One region of the Methylohalobius crimeensis 10Ki genome, then DNA from elsewhere that is predicted to be linked to it. Evidence: predicted binding sites of a transcription regulator. Region 1 holds the regulator's gene; the other holds the start of a gene.
What was found. The regulator HrcA, encoded in region 1, represses chaperone genes, less so after heat shock. The targets are predictions, from matches to a motif close to TNTTAGCACTCNNNNNNNNNGAGTGCTAANA.
Positions count from the first base shown of each region.

Region 2: rpoH (RNA polymerase sigma factor RpoH) is a predicted target of HrcA. The motif match lies at 2,647-2,677, and genes of this name have one in related genera.

Region 1 covers NZ_ATXB01000002.1:447,567-453,801, reverse strand. Annotated here, with positions in the region: gene recN (DNA repair protein RecN) at 1-341, opposite strand, end outside; gene H035_RS0115855 (NAD(+) kinase) at 335-1,225, opposite strand; gene hrcA (heat-inducible transcriptional repressor HrcA) at 1,343-2,401, shown strand; gene grpE (nucleotide exchange factor GrpE) at 2,585-3,172, shown strand; gene dnaK (molecular chaperone DnaK) at 3,241-5,181, shown strand; gene dnaJ (molecular chaperone DnaJ) at 5,268-6,235, shown strand, end outside.
Region 2 covers NZ_ATXB01000001.1:1,148,587-1,154,821, forward strand. Annotated here, with positions in the region: gene ftsY (signal recognition particle-docking protein FtsY) at 1-852, shown strand, start outside; gene ftsE (cell division ATP-binding protein FtsE) at 964-1,617, shown strand; gene ftsX (permease-like cell division protein FtsX) at 1,625-2,590, shown strand; gene rpoH (RNA polymerase sigma factor RpoH) at 2,723-3,583, shown strand; gene cyoE (heme o synthase) at 3,588-4,487, opposite strand; gene H035_RS0105900 (M16 family metallopeptidase) at 4,616-6,034, shown strand; gene H035_RS0105905 (M16 family metallopeptidase) at 6,024-6,235, shown strand, end outside.

The DNA.
Region 1 (6,235 bases):
AGACCGACCGGGCGGTCGTTGATGAAAGCCCGGTTGCGCTTTTTGGCCGCCACGCTGCGACGAATCAGGCAATCGGGGCCGTCTCCCAGATCGTTGTCGACAAGCCATTGACGGGCCGTCGGGGCCTGTTCCAAGTCGAATTCCAGAACGATTTCCGCTTTGTCGGCGCCGCTGCGCACCAGGTCGGCGGCGGCGCGCCCGCCCAATCCCAGATCGAGGGCGGTGAGGAGAATGGATTTTCCCGCCCCGGTTTCGCCGGTCAAGGCGGTAAAGCCGGGAAACCAGTCCAGATTCAGTCGTTTAACGACCGCAAAATTGTGGATGCTCAAAGCTGTCAGCATCGTTTAGGTCCGTTGCTGCTCCAGTTCAATTTGACCCGTAAAATCTCGAAAAAATCGTAATCGACCGGGTGCAGTAGCTTCAGCGGTTGATCCGCTTTGCGGATGCGAATGTGATCGTCGAAGCGGACTTCGGGAATCGAAACCGTGTCGCAAGAAACTTCGGCGCGCATGTCCTTGGCCGCGCCGAAAGCGATTTCCACTTCGCTACCGCCGGCGATGACGATGGGTCGATTGGTCAGGGTGTGGGGGTTGATCGGAACCAGCTCGATGGCATCGAGGGTCGGATAGAGAATCGGTCCCCCTCCGGATAAGGCGTAAGCGGTGGAGCCGGTGGGGGTGGAAACGATCAAACCGTCGGCGCGCTGGGAGTTGAGGAAACGGCCGTCGATGTGGGTGATGATTTCGATCATGCAAGGGGTGATCCAACGGTGGACCACCACCTCGTTGACCGCCAGTTCCTCGCGAACGATGCCGCCTTCCCGGACGATTTGAGCGCGGAGTAGGGGCCGCTCTTCCGCGCGGTAGTGACCGGCCAGCATGGCGTCCAGTTTCACCAGCGCTTGCTGGGGGGAAACGTCCACCAGGAAGCCGACCCGGCCGAGATTGACGCCGATCACCGGGGTGCCGAAGGGCGCCACGGAGCGGCCGGTATTGAGCAAAGTGCCGTCGCCTCCCACCGCGATCACCACGTCGCATTCCTTGCCCAGCATCTGGATCGGGCGGACCGTCTCCGACGGTGCGTCCAACAGTCGTTGGGCGACGTCCTCGAGGCGCAGCTCGAATCCGCGCCGGCGCAAATGTGCGTAGATGGCCTGCAAGGTATGGCCGACTTGTTCTACATTAGGTTTGGCGACGATGCCAATGGTGTGGAAGCATCCGCTCACGGAGTGAAACAATCGAATGACATAAATAAATTATATTAGGTGTTTCTTGACAATATATCTAGAGATTGCTAGCTTGGCACTCCCTTTAAAAGAGTGCTGATAACAGCAAAGATTGGCATGTCCCAGTTCCTGGAATTGACCGAACGATCCCAGCATTTGCTGAAAGTGCTGATCGAACGCTACATTGACGAAGGTCAGCCGGTGGGTTCCCGCACCTTGTCGCGGGGGGCGGGGCTGAACCTGAGTCCGGCGACGATTCGCAATATCATGGCGGATCTGGAGGAATTGGGCCTGATCGCTTCGCCCCATACCTCCGCCGGTCGGGTGCCCACGGTCAAGGGATATCGATTGTTCATCGATTCCCTGCTGACCGTCAAGCCCTTGGAGGCGGGGGTGACCCGGGAACTATGGAAAGGCTTCGAGTCCTTGGAGGAACCCCATGAGCTTTTGGGCGCGGCTTCCCGGCTGCTGGCCCAAGTCAGTCGCATGGCGGGGCTGGTGACCTTGCCGCGGCGCGGGCAGGTCGCTTTTCGGCACATCGAGTTTTTGCCGCTTTCCCAGGGGCGGGTATTGGTCGTTCTGGTGACCGATGACGACGAAGTCTATAATCGGGTCATTCGTCCGTCCCAGGCGTTTACGCCGTCCCAATTGCAGCAAGCGTCCAACTATCTCAACGCCCGGCTCGAGGGGAAGCGCCTGACCGAGCTGCGGGACGCGATCCGGCAGGAGGTGCAGCAGACCGAGAAGCGGATCAGCGAGGAGATCAAGTCGGTTTTGGAAGCGGCCGGCTCCCTGTTCATGAAGCCTGAGTCCCTGGAAGAAGATTATGTGTTGGCCGGCCAGACCAATCTGATGGACTTCACCGAACTGAGCGAGCAGGCGCGTCTGCGGAAATTGTTCGAAGCCTTCGACGAGAAGCGCGACTTGCTGCATCTGTTGGATCAATGCATCGAAGCGGAAGGGGTGCAAATTTTCATCGGCGAGGAATCGGGTTATTGGCCCTTCGAGCAATGCAGTCTGGTGACCCGAAGTTACGAGGTGGAAGGCCGGGTGCTGGGGGTGCTGGGGGTGATCGGTCCGACCCGGATGCGCTACGAAAGCGTCATCCCGCTGGTGGATATTACCGCCAAATTGCTCAGCACGGCCTTGAATCAGAAACTGGCGTCCCCATCTTAACTAACATCCCCAGATGGGTGGAGTGAATCGACGCATCGGTAGGACGACTCCCGGTTCGTCCAGCGTCGCGGACATCGCGCGTGAATCCATCATGACTGAGCGGTGGGTTGCGGCTGACGCCTCCATCCGTCTTAACCGGAGATATTATTGCCAGTTTTCGGAGAACAGATAAGCGGAGAGGCTATGACCGAGGAAAATAAAGATTCCCAGGAAGAAACCACGGCGCAGACCGAGGCGGTGGAGGCTGAGGCGGCCGAAACCCAGGAATCGCCGGAGGTTCTGCTGCAAAAGCTGAGCGAGGCGGAACGTCAGGCGGAGGAAAATTGGGACAAACTTTTGCGCGCCCAGGCCGAGCTGGAAAACCTCCATCGGCGGATGGAGCGCGAACTCAAAAATTCGCAGAAGTACGCGATCGAGAAATTCGCCCAGGAGCTTTTGTCGGTGGCCGACAGCCTGGAGCTGGGGTTGCAGGCGGCGGGGGAAACCGACGAGCTGGAAAAGATTCGCGAAGGGGTCGAATTGACCCTCAAGCAGCTGCTGACGGTATTCGATCGCTTCCAGATCAAGGTAATCGAGCCGCTGGGCGAGAAATTCGACCCGGAATACCATCAGGCGATGACCACCGAAGACATCGAAGGGGTCGAGCCCGATACCGTGGTCAAGGTATTCCAAAAGGGCTATACCTTGAACGACCGGCTCATTCGTCCCGCCCTGGTGGTGGTGGCCAAGCCATCCGCCGAAGCGCAGCCGCGTATCGACGAGGAAGCTTGAAAATCGAAAGCTTGGCCCCATTTATCACTCAAGCGGGCGAACATGAATAACAGTAGGAGATTAAGCCAATGGCAAAAATTTTAGGTATCGATTTAGGTACGACCAACTCGTGCATGGCGATTCTGGAGGGCGGCAAGCCCAGGGTGATCGAAAACGCGGAAGGCACTCGGACCACGCCGTCGATCGTCGCTTTCACCAAGGAAGGCGAGGTGCTGGTGGGGAATCCGGCCAAGCGGCAGGCGATCACCAACCCGCAGAACACCCTGTTCGCCATCAAACGTCTGATCGGGCGTAAGCACGAGGATGCGGTGGTGAAAAAGGACGTCGACATGGTGCCCTATAAAATCGTCTCGGCACCCAACGGCGATGCCTGGGTGGATGTGCCCGCCCTGGACAAGAAAATGGCGCCGCCGGAAATTTCCGCGCGCGTTCTGCGCAAATTGAAGGAGGACGCCGAGGCTTATTTGGGGGAAGAAATCAAGGAAGCGGTCATCACCGTGCCGGCGTATTTCAACGACTCCCAGCGTCAGGCCACCAAGGACGCCGGCCGCATCGCCGGGCTGGAAGTGAAACGGATCATCAACGAGCCCACCGCCGCGGCTTTGGCTTTCGGTCTGGACCGGCAGCAGGGCGACCGCAAGGTTGCGGTGTACGACCTGGGTGGCGGCACCTTCGATATCTCCATCATCGAAATGGCCGATGTGGAGGGCGAGCGTCAATTCGAGGTCCTGTCCACCAACGGCGATACTTTCCTCGGGGGGGAAGATTTCGACAAGCGGGTCATCGATTATCTGGTGGATGAGTTCAAAAAAGACGCCGGCATCGATCTCCACAACGATCCCCTGGCATTGCAGCGTTTGAAGGAGGCCGCCGAGAAGGCCAAGATCGAGCTTTCCTCCACCCAGCAGACCGAAGTCAATCTGCCCTATATCACCGCCGACGCCTCGGGTCCCAAGCACTTGAACGTGAAACTCACCCGGGCCAAGCTGGAAGCCTTGACCGAAGATCTGGTGGAAAAGACCCGGCAGCCGTGCGAAATCGCCTTGAAGGACGCCGGCCTGTCGCCGTCGGAAATTGACGATGTCATCCTCGTAGGCGGTCAAACCCGGATGCCCAAGGTGCAGGAGTTCGTCAAGCAGGTCTTCGGCAAGGACCCCCGCAAAGACGTCAACCCGGACGAGGCCGTCGCTCTCGGGGCCGCGATCCAGGCCGGTGTGCTGGGCGGCGACGTGAAAGACGTGCTGCTCCTCGACGTCACTCCGCTCTCCCTGGGGATCGAAACCCTGGGCGGCGTGATGACCAAGCTGATCGAGAAGAATACCACCATTCCCACCAAGGCGAATCAAGTGTTCTCCACCGCCGAGGACAATCAGACCGCGGTGACGGTTCATGTCCTGCAAGGGGAACGCGAAATGGCCAAGGACAACAAGTCCCTGGGCAAATTCGATTTGGCCGGGATTCCGCCGGCACCGCGCGGTGTGCCGCAAATCGAGGTGATCTTCGACATCGACGCCAACGGGATTCTCAACGTGTCGGCCAAGGATAAAGCGACCGGCACGGAGCAGTCGATCGTGATCCGGGCCGCCAGCGGCTTGACCGACGAGGAAATCGAGCGGATGGTCCGCGACGCCGAAGTACACGCCGAGGAGGACCGGAAGTTCAAGGAATTCGTGACCGCGCGCAACGAAGCCGACGCCCTCATCCACGGCACGCGCAAGAGCCTGGAGGAATTGGGCGACAAGGTGCCGGCCGCGGAAAAGGAATCAATCGAATCGGCGATCCAGGATCTGGAAGAAGCCATGAAGGGCGACGACAAGGACGCCATCGAGGCGAAAAGCCGGCACTTGGCGGAATTGTCCGGTAAACTGGCGCAACAGATGTACGGTGCGGCCGGCGGTGGCGAGGAAGCCGCGGGCGGTGCGGCCGGCGCCGGTGAGTCCGCCTCCCGCCCCGAAGGCGAGGAAGTGGTGGATGCCGAGTTCGAAGAAGTCAAAGACGATAAGAAATGATGATCGTCGAAGACTGGAACACGGACCGATTGGGTTGAAATATAGAAAAATGCCGCCGGCGTGAAGTCGGCGGCACCTTTATGTCTATGGCAGAAGATTATTACACGATATTAGGTCTTTCCCGCAACGCCAGCGAGACGGAGATCAAGCGTGCGTTCCGCAAGCTGGCGATGAAATATCATCCGGACCGCAATCAGGACAATCCCGAGGCCGAAGAGCGCTTCAAACAGGTTAAAGAGGCCTATGACGTGCTCAGCGACCCGCAAAAGCGGGCCGCCTATGATCAGTTCGGTCACGCCGGGGTGCATGGGGCCACCCAGGGAGGCGGATTCAGCGCCGAGTCGTTCAGCGATATTTTCGGCGAAGTATTCGAGGATTTATTCGGCATGGGCGGCGCCCGGGGGCGCGGTGGCCGCGGACGGGTCCGGCGCGGCGCGGATCTCCGCTATACCTTGGAGCTGACCCTCGAAGAGGCGGTTGCCGGCACCGACACCCAGATCCAAATCCCCACCTTCGTGTCCTGCGAGGAATGCGGCGGCAGCGGTGCCCGACCCGGGAGCAAGCCGTCTCCTTGTTCCCTTTGCCAAGGCCAAGGCGTGGTGCGGATGCAGCAAGGATTTTTCTCCATTCAGCAGACTTGCCCCCAGTGCCAGGGAAGCGGCCAGGAAAACCGCGATCCCTGTCCCAAATGCCGCGGTCAGGGGCGCGTTCAACGGACCAAGTCGCTTTCGGTCAAGATCCCGGCAGGAGTGGACAGCGGCGACCGCATTCGTTTGGCGGGAGAAGGCGAGATGGGCGAGCAGGGAGGGCCTCCCGGGGATCTTTACGTGGAGGTTCGGGTCAAGGAGCATCCCATTTTCAGCCGGGAAGGCAACGATCTTCGCTGCGAAGTGCCCATCAGTTTCACCACCGCCGCCCTGGGGGGCGAGCTGGAAGTGCCGACCCTGGACAGCAAATTGCTCCTCAAAATCCCGCCGGAAACCCAAACCGGACGCATGTTCCGCTTGCGGGGCAAGGGGGTGAAATCGGTTCGCGGCGGCTCGATCGGCGATTT
Region 2 (6,235 bases), on a different contig from region 1:
GACGAGTTGGTCGAGGAGATCGAAACCCATCTGCTGATGGCGGATGTGGGGGTGGATGCGACCACCGAAATCATCGACCGTTTGACTTCCAAGTTGGAGCGTCACCAGCTACAAGACAACACCGAGGTGATGCGGACGCTACGCGATACTTTGTCGGAGATCCTGGAGCCGAGCAGCCGGCCTTTGCACATCGATCCGGATGCCAATCCTTTCGTGATCCTCGTGGTAGGGGTCAACGGCGTGGGGAAAACCACCACCATCGGCAAATTGGCCCAGCGATTCCAACGCCAGGGCCAGCGGGTGATGTTGGCGGCGGGGGACACTTTCCGCGCCGCCGCGGTGGAACAACTCCAAGCCTGGGGAGAGCGTAACCAAGTGCCGGTGATCGCTCAGCAAACCGGCGCCGATTCCGCGTCCGTGGTCTTCGATGCCCTCGAGGCGGCCAAGGCCCGGCAGATCGATGTGTTGATCGCCGATACCGCGGGCCGCTTGCACACCAAGTCCAACCTGATGGAGGAATTGGCCAAAATCAAGCGAATCATGGCCAAACTCGACCCGGCCGCTCCTCACGAGGTGCTGTTGGTCTTGGATGCCACCACCGGTCAAAACGCGCTGGTTCAAGCCGAGCAATTCCATCGAGCCGTGGATTTGACCGGATTGGCTTTGACCAAGCTGGACGGAACCGCCAAGGGCGGCGTGATTTTCGCCTTGGCCAAGCGGTTCGGAATTCCGATCCGCTTCATCGGCATCGGCGAAGGCATCGACGATTTGCAGGATTTCGACGCTGAGGCCTTCGTGGACGCGTTGTTCGCCGATCAGCTCCAGGAAGAACAAGCGGTTACGGTGCATTAATGCCATTGAAGTCGCCGATAGACTATGATGTTAATTGGTTGGATTGCCCGGTTTTAGACGCGAGTGGGCGGAATCGGTTTAACCTGGAAATCAACGGGTTTTAATTCTCGCGTGCTGAAGTTCGATCAGGTCAGCAAACGCTATCCCGGCAGCGGAGATGCCTTGACTCGACTGAGCTTTCAGGTTTCGCCGGGAGAAATGATTTTCATTACCGGCCATTCCGGCGCCGGTAAAAGCACTTTGCTGCGCTTGGTCGCCCTGATGGAGCGTGCGACCCGGGGCACGATTTTCCTGAACGGCGTCAATTTGAGCCGCTTGCCGGATCGCCGGATCCCGTTTCTGCGCCGCAAATTGGGCCTGATTTTTCAGGATTACCGCTTGCTCTACGACCGCAGCGTTTTCGACAATGTGGCTCTGCCGCTGTTGATCGCCGGGTTCGGGTCGGAAGAAATCGGGCGCCGGACGCGCGCCGCTTTGGACAAGGTCGGTCTGGCAGGATACGAGCGTCGTTATCCGATGACTTTGTCCGGCGGGGAACAGCAACGGGTCGGCATCGCCCGCGCCATCGTCGCTCGCCCCCCCTTGATTTTGGCCGACGAGCCGACGGGGAACCTGGATCCCGAATTGTCCCTGGAAATCCTGGAAATGTTCCGGGATTTCAACCGGGTCGGCGTCACCTTGTTGATCGCCAGCCACGACCAAAATCTGGTCAGTCGATTCGCGCATCGGGTCATTCATCTGGATCGCGGTCGCCTGGCAGCATAATCCGCTTATGTCCAAAAGCCCATCCTCTCACTCGCCCCGACTCCCCCGGTTACGCTCGCGGTTGCGTCATTACGGGCGGTTGCATGGTTATGCGCTGTTTTCCAGTTTGGGGGCCTTATGGCGCAATCCTTGGGTGACGGTCATGACCCTGATGGCCATCGGCGTGACCTTGGCTTTGCCGTTGACGTTTTATCTGACTCTCGACAATCTTTACGCCTTGAGCGGACGTTTCGAGGAGAGTTGGCGGATTTCCCTCTATCTGCAACCCGAAGTGAGCGAGTCCGAGGGAATCGAGTTGTTGACCAAGCTTCGCGGGCACGAGGCGGTGGCTGCGGCCAAACTGATCGACAAAGAGGCCGGATTGGCCGATTTTCGGCGTTATAGCGGGTTTGGCGAAGTGCTGGACGCCCTGGAAGAGAATCCGCTCCCGGTGGTGATCGAAGTATTGCCCGAAAAACGCTGGCGTACTCCCCAGCGCCTCCGAACCTTGGTAGAGGAATGGCGGGAATACCCGGCGGTCGATCTCGCCCAATGGGACATGCATTGGTTGCAACGACTGCGGGCTCTGCTGCAGATGGCCGAGCGGGGCGGAATATTGCTGGGAGGGATTCTGGGCTTGGCGGTCTTGTTGACCGTGGGCAATACGATTCGCTTGGAGCTGCAAAGCCGGCAACCGGAGATCGAGGTCATGAAGCTTTTAGGCGCCACCCACCGATTCATCCGTCGCCCCTTCCTGTACGCGGGATTCTGGTATGGCTGGATGGGGGGGTTGCTGGGCTGGTTGACGGTGGGCGGGATATGGTTGGCTTTGCAACCTCCGGTGCAGCGTTTGGTCGCTTTGTATAACGGCAGTTTTTCCCTGCATTTCCTGTCTTTGGGCGAAATCCTCGAATTTTGGATGTTTTCTTGTGGCCTGGGCATGCTTGGTGCGTGGTTGGTGGCTACCCGTCATTTGTGGCGGCTCAAGGTCTAATTTGGAACCCGGGGAGCTTCCTTTGGAAACGAAACCGGCCAGGGAACTCTCTAAACGATTGGCACTCTCATGAAAGTGATGCTAATCTCAAAGGCTGCTCGGTAGCGCTTCAAATAAAAAAGGAGGGACGGAATGAGTAACGCATTGGCACTTCCCGGTATCGGCACATCCATCAGCTCCGTCAGCGATTACCTCGCTGCCGTCAATCAGATCCCGGTCTTGAGTGCGGAGGAAGAAAGGGCGTTGGCGACGCGTTACCGCGAAGAAGACGACATCGAAGCGGCCAGACAACTGGTATTGTCCAACTTGCGCCATGTGGTGCCCATCGCCCGGGGCTATCTGGGATACGGCTTGCCTTTGGCGGATCTGGTTCAAGAAGGGAATATCGGTTTGATGAAAGCGGTCAAGCGCTATGATCCGAGCTTGAGAGTGCGGCTGATTTCCTTTGCCGTCCATTGGATCCGGGCGGAAATTCACGAATTTGTATTGCGCAACTGGCGGATCGTCAAAATCGCCACCACCAAAGCCCAGCGCAAACTCTTCTTCAACCTGCGCAAAGCTCGAAAACACCTCAGTTGGCTCAATCAAAAAGAAGCCGAGACGATCGCCGAGGATCTGGGGGTGAAAGTGGAAACCGTGCGGGAAATGGAACAGCGCCTGAACGGCCAGGATATGGCGTTTGACGTCGGTAGCAGCGAAGAAGAGGGGCAATTTGCCCCCGTGCAGTATCTGGCCGGCGAGGCCGATGCCGACCCGGCCCGCCAATTGGAAGACAGCGAATGGCGGCTTCTTACCCAGGAGCGCTTGCGTCAGGCCTTGAGCCGTTTGGACGAGCGCAGTCGCGATATTCTCGCATCCCGTTGGCTGGGGGAGAAGAAGGCCACGCTGCACGAGTTGGCCGATCGTTACGGCGTCTCCGCCGAACGCATCCGTCAATTGGAAAAAAGCGCCATCCTCAAGCTCAAGGAACGCATGGTGGAAGGGGCCGCTTGAGTCGTCAAGGCCAGGGCAGGTAGTGATCCACCAGCAAAGCGGCGAAGATCCCCATCAGATAGATAATGGAGTAACCGAAGGTGCGCATGGCCAGGCGGCCGTCTTCGGGGCGGCGGCGGAGTTGCCAGGCCAGATACAGGAATATTCCCCCCAGAATGACCGCGGCCGCCAAATAGATCAGGCCGCTCATCCGGGTTAAATAAGGTATCAAGCTGATCACGAACAATAAAATCGTGTAGAGGAATACTTGCAGGCCGGTGAATTCCACCCCGTGGGTGACCGGCAGCATGGGGATGTCCACCTGGGCGTATTCATCCCGTTTGGCGATCGCAAGCGCCCAGAAGTGGGGCGGTGTCCACAGAAAGATAATCAAAAACAATAAAACCGAATAGGGATGCACCACACCCAACACGGCGGCCGATCCCAGGATCGGGGGGACCGCCCCGGCCGCGCCGCCGATGACGATGTTCTGAGGCGTGGCCCGTTTCAAAAAGACGGTGTAGACCACCGCGTAGCCGATCAAGGAAAGGCAGGTCAATACCGCCGTCAACCCGTTGGTCCATACCACCAGAATCACCATGGACGCGACGCCGAGCAGGGAGGCGAACATCAGCACATGGCGCGGTTGGATCTCCCCTCGGGGAAGGGGGCGTTTGCGTGTCCGCCCCATCACCGCATCCGCGTGGCGATCGAGATAGTGATTGAAGGCCGCCGCCGACGCCGCCGCCAAGGCGATGCCCGAAGTTCCGGCCAAAAGCGGTTGCCACGGCACCATGCCGGGTACCGACAGAAACATCCCCACCACCGCGGTGAACACGATCAAAGCCACCACCTTGGGTTTGCACAGGTTCAGATAGGCTCGCCAGAGGGGTATCTGCGGGGAGGTCGACGTATTCGTTTTCATCGGCGGGAAGGGAATCGTTTACAATAGAACCCTGCATTTTATACTAAATCCGTGGGAATTTATGTGATCACTCTGCATAAAGGGCGGCGATGAAAAGTTATATACCAGTGATGGGATTCGGTCGAAAAATGAAACATCCCCTGCTCGAGCCGGCCAAGACATGGCTTCGCATGGCAGCTTGGGTGGTTTTGCTGTCGCCGTTGGCGGCATGCGCGACTACCGAGCAGGTGCATGAGTTCAAGTTGGACAATGGGTTGAAAGTGGTGGTCAAGGAGGATCATCGGGCGCCCGTGGTGGTGTCCCAGATTTGGTACAAGGTGGGTTCGAGCTACGAGCGTGAGGGCGTTACCGGCATTTCCCATATGCTGGAACATATGATGTTCAAGGGGACGGAAAAACACGGTCCGGGAGAATTTTCTCGCATCATCGCGGAAAACGGGGGACGGGAGAACGCTTTCACCGGTACGGATTACACCGCCTATTTCGAAAGCCTGGAAAAATCCCATTTGCCGATCGCCCTGGAATTGGAAGCGGACCGGATGCGAAATCTGCGCTTGGAAAAAGAAGCCTTCGCCAAGGAACAACAGGTGGTGCTTGAGGAACGCCGCTTGCGCACCGAGGATAAGCCGCGCGCCAAGACTTACGAACATTTCATGGCGACCGCCTTTACCAACGGGCCTTATCGAAACCCCATCATCGGATGGCCGGCGGATGTGGCGAATCTCACCCTCGACGATCTTAAAGTCTGGTACCAGCGATGGTATGCGCCCAATAACGCCACGCTCGTGGTGGTGGGCGACGTGGAGCCGCGCCGCGTGTTGACCCTGGCCGAGAAATGGTTCGGAAAGCACGAGCCCAGCGAGATTCCACCTCCCAAGCCTCGAACTGAAGTCGAGCAAGTGGGGGAAAGGCGCATGACCATGCGTCTGCCGGCCCAGCTGCCTTATCTGGTGATGGGCTATAAAGCGCCGGTTCTGGCCGATCTGCCGGAGGATCGCCAATGGGAAGCCTATGCCCTGACCGTACTGGGCGGCATTCTGGACGGCGGACAAAGCGCCCGCCTTGCCAGCCGCCTGGTTCGCGGCAGCCAAGTCGCCGCTTCCGTCAGCGCCAGCTACAATCTCTACGATCGTCTGCCGACCTTGTTCAACTTGGACGGGACGCCATCCCAGGGACACACGCTGGACGATTTGGAGCAAGCCTTGCGCGAGGAGATCCGCAAACTGCAGGAGGAGCGAGTCACCGCCGAGGAATTGGAAAGGGTCAAGGCCCAGGTCACCGCCGAGGCGATCTACGAGCGGGATTCCATGTTTTATCAGGCGATGCAGATCGGTTTGTTGGAAACCGTCGGGCTCGGTTGGCAGCGAATGGACGAATATGTGGATCGGGTGCGTCAGGTGACCGCCCAGCAGGTACAGGAAGTGGCGAATAAATATCTTTCCGCCGACGGGTTGACCGTGGCCCATTTGGAGCCCCTGCCGGTCGATCGGGAAACCCCGTCGGCACGGGAAAGCGGATCTGCCATCGGAGGCGAGTATGTTCATTAAGCGCGGATGCGTTTTCATCCTTCTTTTGCTGGGAACGATGGCCGCTTGGGCCGGCCCCAAGATCGAGCATTGGCGGACCCCGGAAGGGGTGCGGGTTTATTATGTCCACAACCCCGAGCTTCCGCTGGTGGATATACAGGTGTTATTCGCCGCCGGCAGCGCCCGGGACGGAGAAAAGCACGGTTTGGCTGCTTTGACCGC